Regions from separate parts of the Streptomyces sp. NPDC101219 genome, predicted to be linked through region 1. Evidence: riboswitches for the same ligand, from Rfam matches in the RefSeq annotation. Region 1 holds a riboswitch; the other holds the start of a gene.
What was found. A riboswitch is a leader RNA that binds a small molecule or an ion and turns the genes downstream of it on or off. The one in region 1 is predicted to bind cobalamin.
Positions count from the first base shown of each region.

Region 2: it holds a riboswitch for cobalamin, as region 1 does, so the genes downstream of both, ACIRPP_RS10460 (ABC transporter substrate-binding protein) here and ACIRPP_RS12575 (energy-coupling factor ABC transporter permease) in region 1, are expected to answer to the same signal.

Region 1 covers NZ_JBIWOK010000005.1:387,716-391,917, forward strand. Annotated here, with positions in the region: gene ACIRPP_RS12570 (ABC transporter substrate-binding protein) at 1-1,145, opposite strand, end outside; cobalamin riboswitch at 1,326-1,508, shown strand; gene ACIRPP_RS12575 (energy-coupling factor ABC transporter permease) at 1,538-2,248, shown strand; gene ACIRPP_RS12580 (energy-coupling factor ABC transporter substrate-binding protein) at 2,245-2,631, shown strand; gene cbiQ (cobalt ECF transporter T component CbiQ) at 2,638-3,387, shown strand; gene ACIRPP_RS12590 (energy-coupling factor ABC transporter ATP-binding protein) at 3,384-4,202, shown strand, end outside.
Region 2 covers NZ_JBIWOK010000004.1:402,765-406,966, reverse strand. Annotated here, with positions in the region: gene ACIRPP_RS10470 (ABC transporter ATP-binding protein) at 1-402, opposite strand, end outside; gene ACIRPP_RS10465 (FecCD family ABC transporter permease) at 399-1,493, opposite strand; gene ACIRPP_RS10460 (ABC transporter substrate-binding protein) at 1,490-2,503, opposite strand; cobalamin riboswitch at 2,617-2,770, opposite strand; gene ACIRPP_RS10455 (tetratricopeptide repeat protein) at 2,876-3,694, opposite strand; gene ACIRPP_RS10450 (LacI family DNA-binding transcriptional regulator) at 3,819-4,202, opposite strand, start outside.

The DNA.
Region 1 (4,202 bases):
GCGAGCGCGTGGTCCTGGCGGACCTTGTCGCCGGAGGGGTAGTAGAGGGTGAAGGCGGCACGGCGGCCGTCCTTGGTGCGGATGCCGTCCTGGCCGGGCTTCCAGCCGGCGTCGTCGAGGAGCTTCTTGGCTCCGGCGAGGTCGCGCGGCCGCTGGATGTCCTCGGCGAACCAGGAGTCGTCGACGGGGAGCGGGCCGTAGGCGGGGCGGCCGGCGCCGTCGAGGATCTTGTCGACCATGGCCTTGCGGTCGACGGAGAGGTCGAGGGCGCGGCGGATCGCGGTGTCGCGGGTGACGGGGTTCTCGGTGGGGAGGGTGACCGCGCGGAAATCGTAGGAGGTGGCCCGGTACGTCGTGCGGTCGTCGTCGTTCTTGAAGGTGGCGGCGAGGTTGGGCGGCAGTGTCGCGCCGTCGAGATCACCGGAGCGCAGCCGGGTGGCGCGGACGTCGTCGTCGGCGATGACCGCCATGGTGAGCTTCTTCACCTTCGGGGCGCCGCCCCAATAGTCCGGGTTGGCCTTGAAGGTGAGCTTTTCTCCCTTGCGCCAGTCGGCGAGGACGTAGGGTCCGGTGCCGACCGGCCGGGTGTTGAAGGAGCCGGTGTTCGGGTCCTGCTTCCCGGCCACGTGCTCGGGGACGATGGGCAGCACGGTGCGGGCGGCGAAGGCGGCGTAGGGGTAGTCGAGGGTGAAGACGACCTTGTGCTCGCCGTCGGCCCGGACCTCCTTGATCGCGTCCAGCTCGCTCTTGGCGGTGCTGTTGGTCTTGCCGTCGAGCACCGTGCGGTAGGTGTAGACGACGTCCTCGCTGGTCAGCGGCTCACCGTCGGTGAACTTGACGTCGTCGCGCAGGGTGAAGGTGTAGGTGCGGCCGTCCTCACTGATCTCGGGGAGGGCCTTGGCCAGCGCGGGCTTCAGGTTCATCTCCGCGTCGCGGGCCAGCAGCCCGTCGAAGATCTTCGAGTTGCCGTCCTTGCCGTAGCCGAGCAGCGGGTTCAGGGTGTCGGGTTCGGTGGAGACCCCGATCACCACGGCGTCGGCGGACCCGCCACCGTCGGCACCGCCGCTTCCGGGGGCCGAGCAGGCGGCGAGCGCGCAGGCCGTCACTGCGGCGACGGCGGCGCTCCGTGCGCGTCGGGTCGTCATCGAACCTCACATCCCAGTTGACCGATCATCGTTGTTGCATATTAGTTGCAGGAAGAACCTGCCCGGTACCGGCTCCCCCCAGTCGCCCGCACGCTCCCCCGCTCCGGGGCGCGTGCCGCAGGGAGGGCGGGCGCCGTGCGTGCGCCCCCGTGACCGCTTGTCACCGGCCGGGCACGGGGACTACTGTCACCACGCCTTGGTGACGGGAAATCCGGTGCGACACCGGTGCGGCCCTCGCCACTGTGATCGGGAAGTCCTGCTCCTGCCCCCACGGGCAGCCACTGGGTCCTCGGACCCGGGAAGGCGGAGCACGGGCGGTGGTACCCGTCAGCCAGGAGACCGGCCAAGGCGCGTCAACCATCCACGAGGTGCTGGAGAGGGTCTGCTGAGCCATGCACATAGCCGAGGGTTTCCTTCCTCCGGCGCACGCGGTCGCCTGGGGTGCCGTGTCGGCGCCGTTCGTCGTCCACGGAGCCCGGTCGCTCGTCCGTGAAGTCCGGAGCCATCCCGAGAGCACGCTGCTGCTCGGCGCGTCGGGAGCGTTCACCTTCGTCCTGTCCGCGCTGAAACTGCCGTCGGTCACCGGCAGTTGCTCCCATCCCACCGGTACGGGGCTGGGCGCGATCCTGTTCCGGCCGCCGGTCATGGCGGTCCTGGGCACCATCACCCTGCTGTTCCAGGCGCTGCTGCTGGCCCACGGCGGGCTGACCACGCTCGGCGCGAACGTCTTCTCCATGGCGGTCGTCGGACCGTGGGCCGGGTACGGCGTCTACCGGCTGCTGCGCCGCGCGGACGTGCCCCTGATGGGCGCGGTGTTCGCCGCCGCGTTCGTCGCCGACCTGTCGACGTACTGCGTGACCAGCGTGCAACTGGCGCTCGCCTTCCCCGACCCGGGCAGCGGAGTCCTGGGCGCGCTCGGCACGTTCGGCTCCGTCTTCGCCGTCACGCAGATCCCGCTGGCAGTGAGCGAGGGGCTGCTGACCGTGCTGGTGATGCGGCTGCTGGTGCAGTCCAGCAGGGGCGAACTGACCCGGCTCGGCGTGCTGGTGACGCGGGCCGGACGCACGACGTCCGACGCGGCCTCCGAGGCGGTGGCCCGGTGAACCGGAACACGCGGATCAACGCGCTGCTGCTGCTGGTGGTCGCCGCGCTCGCGGTGCTGCCGCTGGCGCTCGGGCTCGGGGACCACAAGGAGGAGCCTTTCGCGGGTGCGGACGCCGAAGCCGAGACGGCGATCACCGAGATCGACCCGGACTACGAGCCGTGGTTCTCGCCGCTGTACGAACCGCCGTCCGGAGAGGTCGAGTCGGCGCTGTTCGCCCTCCAGGCGGCGATCGGCGCGGGCGTCCTCGCGTACTACTTCGGGCTGCGGCGGGGCCGGCGGCAGGGCGAGGAGCGGGCGTCGGCGACCCCGGAGGCGGACACCGGCGCCCCGGCCGGCGCGCCGGCCGGTTCCCGGGGCGCCGACGGCGAGCGGCCGGTCTGATCCCGGATGCTGCCGATCGACGCGGCGGCGCACAGCAGCCGCTGGCGCCGCCGCCATCCCGTGGACAAGGCCGTGCTCGGCCTCGGGCTCACCGTGCTGGCCGTCTCGCTGCCGCCCTGGCCGGGCGCGGCCCTCGTGCTGGTCACCGCGCTCGCGGTGCTGCTGGGACCGGCCCGGGTGCCCGGCCGGCGGCTGTGGCGCGCCTACCGGGTACCGCTGGCGTTCTGCGTCACCGGTGCACTCCCGCTGCTCGTGCAGGTGGGCGGGCCCGGCGGCTTCGTCTCGGCGGCGCCCCACGGGCCGCAGCGGGCTGCGGAGTTGCTGCTGCGGACCTCCGCGGCCTCGCTGGGCGTGCTGCTGTTCGCCTTCACCACTCCGTTGTCCGACCTGCTGCCCCGGCTGGTGCGGGCCGGGGTCCCGGCCCCGCTCGTCGACGTGGCGCTGGTGACGTACCGCATGAGTTTCCTGCTGCTCGACTCCGTGCGCCGGGTCCGCGAGGCGCAGGCCGCCCGGCTCGGGCACACCACCCGGGCGGCGACCTGGCGTTCGCTGGGCGGGCTGGGCGCCACCGCGTTCGTCCGGTCCTTCGACCGGGCGGCGCGGCTGCAGGCCGGGCTGGCCGGACGCGGCTACGACGGCACCCTGCGCGTGCTGGTGCCCGAGGCGCGGATCTCGGTGCGCTTCACCGCCGCGAGCCTGGCCCTGCTGGCGGCGCTGGCCGCCCTGACCCTCGTCCTGGAGAGGCCGCTGTCTTGAGCGAGTCCGCGCTGGTCGCCCTGCGGGGCGTCTCCTTCGCCTACGAGGACGGCCCGCCCGTGCTCAGCGGCCTCGACTTCGACGTCCGCGGCGGGCGCGCGCTGGCCCTGCTGGGCCGCAACGGCAGCGGCAAGACCACCCTGATGCGGCTGCTCAGCGGCGGACTGCGCCCGCACACCGGGGAGTTGATCCTGGCCGGTGAGCCGGTGCGGTACGACCGGGCCGGGCTGACCCGGCTGCGGACGGCCGTGCAGCTGGTGGTGCAGGACCCGGACGACCAGCTGTTCGCCGCGTCCGTCGGCCAGGACGTGTCGTTCGGGCCGCTGAACCTCGGGCTGTCCGACGCCGAGGTGCGCGGCCGGGTCGCGGAGGCGCTGGCCGCGCTGGACATCACCGGCCTCGCCGACCGGCCCACCCATCTGCTGTCCTACGGGCAGCGCAAGCGGGCGGCGATCGCGGGGGCGGTGGCGATGCGGCCCCGGGTGCTGATCCTGGACGAGCCGACCGCGGGCCTCGACCCCGACGGCCAGGAGCGGCTGCTGGCCACCCTCGACGGGCTGCGCGGGGCGGGCACCACGGTGGTGATGGCCACCCATGACGTGGACCTCGCCCTGCGCTGGGCCGACGACGCGGCCGTGCTCACCCCGTCGGGGGTGAGCACCGGGCCGGTCGCCGGCCTGCTGTCCCGCACGGACCTGCTGCGGGCGGCCGGTCTGCGGCTGCCGTGGGGCGTGGCGGCCGGTCACCTCCTGCGGACGCGCGGCCTGCTGGCCGACGCGTCCGCAGGTCCGCGCACCCCGGAGGAGCTGGCCGCC
Region 2 (4,202 bases), on a different contig from region 1:
GTCCTCGGCGGTGTCGCCGTCGAGGAGCCGTTTGTGCGGGGTGCGGCCCATGGCGACGACCTCCCGGACCCTCAGGTCGAAGTCCGCGCCCGCGTCCTGCACCACCGCCGCGACGGTCCGGGCCAGCCGCCGCACCGGCAGCGACCAGGCGTCGGCGCCGTCGACCCGGACCCGGCCGGAGTCCGGCCGCAGCACCCGGTAGACGGCCCGCAACAGGGTCGACTTGCCGCTGCCGTTGGGCCCGACCAGCCCGATGGTCTCGCCCGGGCGGGCGGTCAGGGACACGCCCCGCACCAGGCGCCGTGCGCCCGCGGACAGTGTGACGTCCTCCACGGCGAGGGCGGCGGCACCCGCGCCGTCGCCGCCCGGGGCGTCGGTGCCGGTGGCCGTCGGGTCCGTCATGCCCGTCCCCCTTCCGTGCCGCGCCGGGCGTCCCGGCGCATCAGCCACAGGAAGAACGGCCCCCCGCACAGCGCGGTGAGCACCCCGACGGGGATCTCCATGGGTGCCGCGACGACACGGGCGCCGATGTCCGCCCAGATCAGGAACACCGCCCCGCCGAGCGCGGCCGTCGGCAGCACCCGGCGGTGGTCGGAGCCCACCAGCAGCCGCACGATGTGGGGCATCATCAGGCCGACGAAGCCGATCGGCCCGGCCGCCGCCACCAGCACCCCGGTGACGAGGGAGACCAGCACGAACAGGCGGGCCCGGAACCGTGCCACGTCCAGCCCCATCGTCGTCGCCGCCTCCTCGCCGGCCAGCAGCAGGTTGAGGTTGCGGGCCTGCGCCAGCAGGACACCGACGCCCACGGCCAGGGACAGCACGGGCAGCCACAAGGTGTCCCAGCCGACGCCGCCGAGCCCGCCGAGGGTCCAGGCGAGGACCGCGCGGGCCTCGTTGCCCCGGTCGGTGGTCAGCAGCAGCAGGTTCAGCAGCGCGGTCAGCACCGCGGCGACCGCCACCCCGGACAGCACCAGCCGGGCCGAGGTGATCCGGCCGCCGGTGCGGGCCGTGGCGTAGACGACGACCAGCGCGCCGATCGCCCCCGCGAACGCGGCGACCGACAACGACACCGCCCCGAACACGCTCACCCCGAACACGATCACAGCGACCGCCCCCAGCGACGCCCCGGAGGACACTCCCAGCAGGTAGGGCTCGGCGAGCGGATTGCGCAGCAGGGCCTGCAGGGCGGCTCCGACGACGGCCAGCCCGGCACCGGTCACCGCGCCGAGCAGCACCCGGGGCGCCCGGACGTCCAGCACGATCGTCTCGCGCGCCCGCGACCAACCGGGCTCGGCCCACTCCACGCCCCACGCGTGGGTGACGATGCCCCACACCTGGCCGGGCGGCACCCGCACCGACCCGATCGCCAGCCCCGCCGTGGCGGACGCCACGAGCAGGGCGGCGAGGACCAGCAGGACCGCGGCCAGGCGCACGCGGCCCGGCGCGGTGGCCCTCCCGGACACGACCGCGTCAGTGCCGGTGCGGCTCACCGGAAGCTCTCGGGGTGCAGCCCGCGCGCCAGGTCGCCCACCGCGTGGGCGGACCGCACCCCGACCAGGGTGGCCGTCAACGGCAGCACGACGAACCGTTTGTTGCGGATCGCCGGCACGTCCTTCAGGGCGGGCTGCGCGAGCAGGAACTTCTTCTTCTCCTCGACGCTCCCGGCCCCGGCGTAGTCGTACACGGCGATCACCTCGGGGCGGCGCTCGACGACCTGCTCCCAGGACACGTCACCGAAGACGTCGTCGAGGTCGGCGAACACGTTCTCCCCGCCCGCCAGCCGGATCAGCTCCGTGCCCAGGCTCTTGCCGCCCGCGGTGAACGGCGCCTTGTCGCCGCTGTCGTACACGAACACGGGCACCCGCCGCTCGCCCTCGACCGCCTTCACCGCCTTCCCGACCCGGCCCCGCAGATCGGCGACCAGTTCATCCGCCCGCTCGGACACCCCGAAGACGCGGCCGACGGTGCGGATCTCGTCGTAGGTGTCCCGCATCGTCACCCGCTTCTTCCCGCAGTACTCGCGGTTGAGGTGGGTGTCGACCCCGGCGTCCGCGAACGCCTCCCGGGAACGCCCCTGCTTCTCGTCGAAGGCGCTGCCGTACCCGCCGTAGACGAGGTCGGGCTCCACATCGAGCACCTTCTCGAACGACGGTTCCCGCTCGGCCAGTTCGGGGACGGCTTCGAAGTCCGCCTTCAGCTCCGGCAGGACCTCGGAGTCGGGGAAGGCGGTGCCGACCATGCGGTCCTTCAGACCGAGCGCCAGCAGCAGTTCCGCCGGATGCTGGTGGATGGTGACGACCCGGGACGGGGGCCGCTCGTACGTCGTCCGCACACCGCAGTTGTCGACGGTGACGGGAAAGCCCTTCGGCACCGGGGCACTTGCCTTGGCCGCACCGGCGGTCCCGCCGCCGGACGCACCGCAGCCGGCGGTCAGCAGCACCGCCGACAGGGCGACGGCGACCGTCCGGAGACGGGGCGGGCGAAGGGACCGCGACGCCACGGACGGACGGGGCGACCGGCGCGTGCGGGCCTGGGTGAACCGCGTGCGGGCAGGGGTGAACAAGGGGGACACGTGAGCCTCCTGGAGTCCGCGCTCCTCGGGACGGGCCCGCGACAGGCCAGTGTCCTGACTCCCGGATCGCTGTTCCCCCTCGCCTTCCCACGCGGCGCGCAGTGGCATCGAACAGGGGTGCACTCCCCGGTCACAGTGGCGGGACCGTGCCGGATTCGCACCGGCTTCCTGTCTCCCGTCGCGGCGATGACCCGTCGATCCTACTGGCTCCGCGGAGGCTCCCGCTCCCGGCGACGACGGGTGAGCGGCCCGAGGAAGCGGGCCCCCGGCCCGCGCTCGTGCCGGCCCCGCGCCGGTGCCTCAGGTGCCGTCGATCTTCTCCAGCAGCGTCCGGGCCTCGACCGTGCGGCGGTGGTCCGGGCCGAAGGAGGCCAGGCAGGCATCGTGCGCGGCTGCGGCCCGCTGACGGGCCTCGGGGGCGCGCCCCAGCCCCGACAGGGCGTTGGCGAAGGCCAGGTCGACGGCGCCGGTGTCCGGGAGGCGCTGGTGTCCGGGCAGGCCGCGGTACAGCTTGTCGGCGGTCCGCGCCTCGGTGAGGGCGTCGTCGTGGCGGCCCTGGCCGTTGAGGCTGCGCGCCAGGCCGAGCCGCAGGACCAGGGCCTGCCGGTCACGTTCCGGATGGGCGGCCAGGGCCTCGCGGGCGACGGTCTCGGCCTCCTGGTGCCGCCCCTGCGCGTTGAGGGCGAAGGCCAGCCCGTTGCGGGCGGCCGCCATCAGGCGGGGCGTCTCCGGGCCCGATTTCCGGCCCGCGGCTTCGACGACCGCCGCGCATTCCGCCTCGCACTCGGCGTGCCGGCCGAGCGAGGTCATCTGCTGGGCGCGGTCCGAGCGCAGCTTCAGGGTCAGCCAGTGATCCGCTCCGAAGAACCGGCCGAAGGCGGGCAGCGCTTCGTCGTAGGTGGCGAGCGCCTCGGCGTGCTTCCCCTGGGAGCCCGCCGCCAGGGCGGCGATGTTCAGCGCCACGGCCGCGTACTCGTCGTCGCGCGCCCGGGCCACGGCACGCGCCCCGGCCTCCGCCTCGGCGTAACGCCCGGCCTCGTACAGGGCCTTGGCCTCGCCCACGGGCGTACCCGCCATCGTCTCGGCGTCACTGCGGCGTCGTGCGCGGAACCATTTCATGACGAGCGAGCATACGGTGCGCGCAGCGGCAGTTCCGGCGCGCCCGGAGCCCGCCTGCTCACCTCCCGGGCAGGAACCGAGTTCCAGGTTTGCCGCTGCTCCCCTCACGCCCCCGCCGCCCCCCTCACGCCCCCGCCGGGCGGCCCGTGCTCTGCCGGACCACCAGGTGGGTGGCCAGCTCTATGCGCTGGGCGGCCTTGCCGGGGTCGCCCGGCTGGAGCAGCATGCGGGTGGCCTCCTCGGCCATGTGCTTCAGGGGCTGGTGGACGGTGGTGAGGGGCGGGCTGGACCACTGGGCCAGGGGGACGTCGTCGTAGCCGACCACCGACAGGTCCTCGGGGACGCGCAGGCCCTTGACGCGGGCGGCCTCCAGGACGCCGAGGGCCTGGAGGTCGCTGCCGGCGAAGACGGCCGTCGGCCGGTCGGGGCCCTCCAGCAGGGACATCGCGTGCTCGAAGCCGCCCTGCACGTGGAAGTCGCCGAAGCGGGTCAGGCGGGGGTCGGGTTC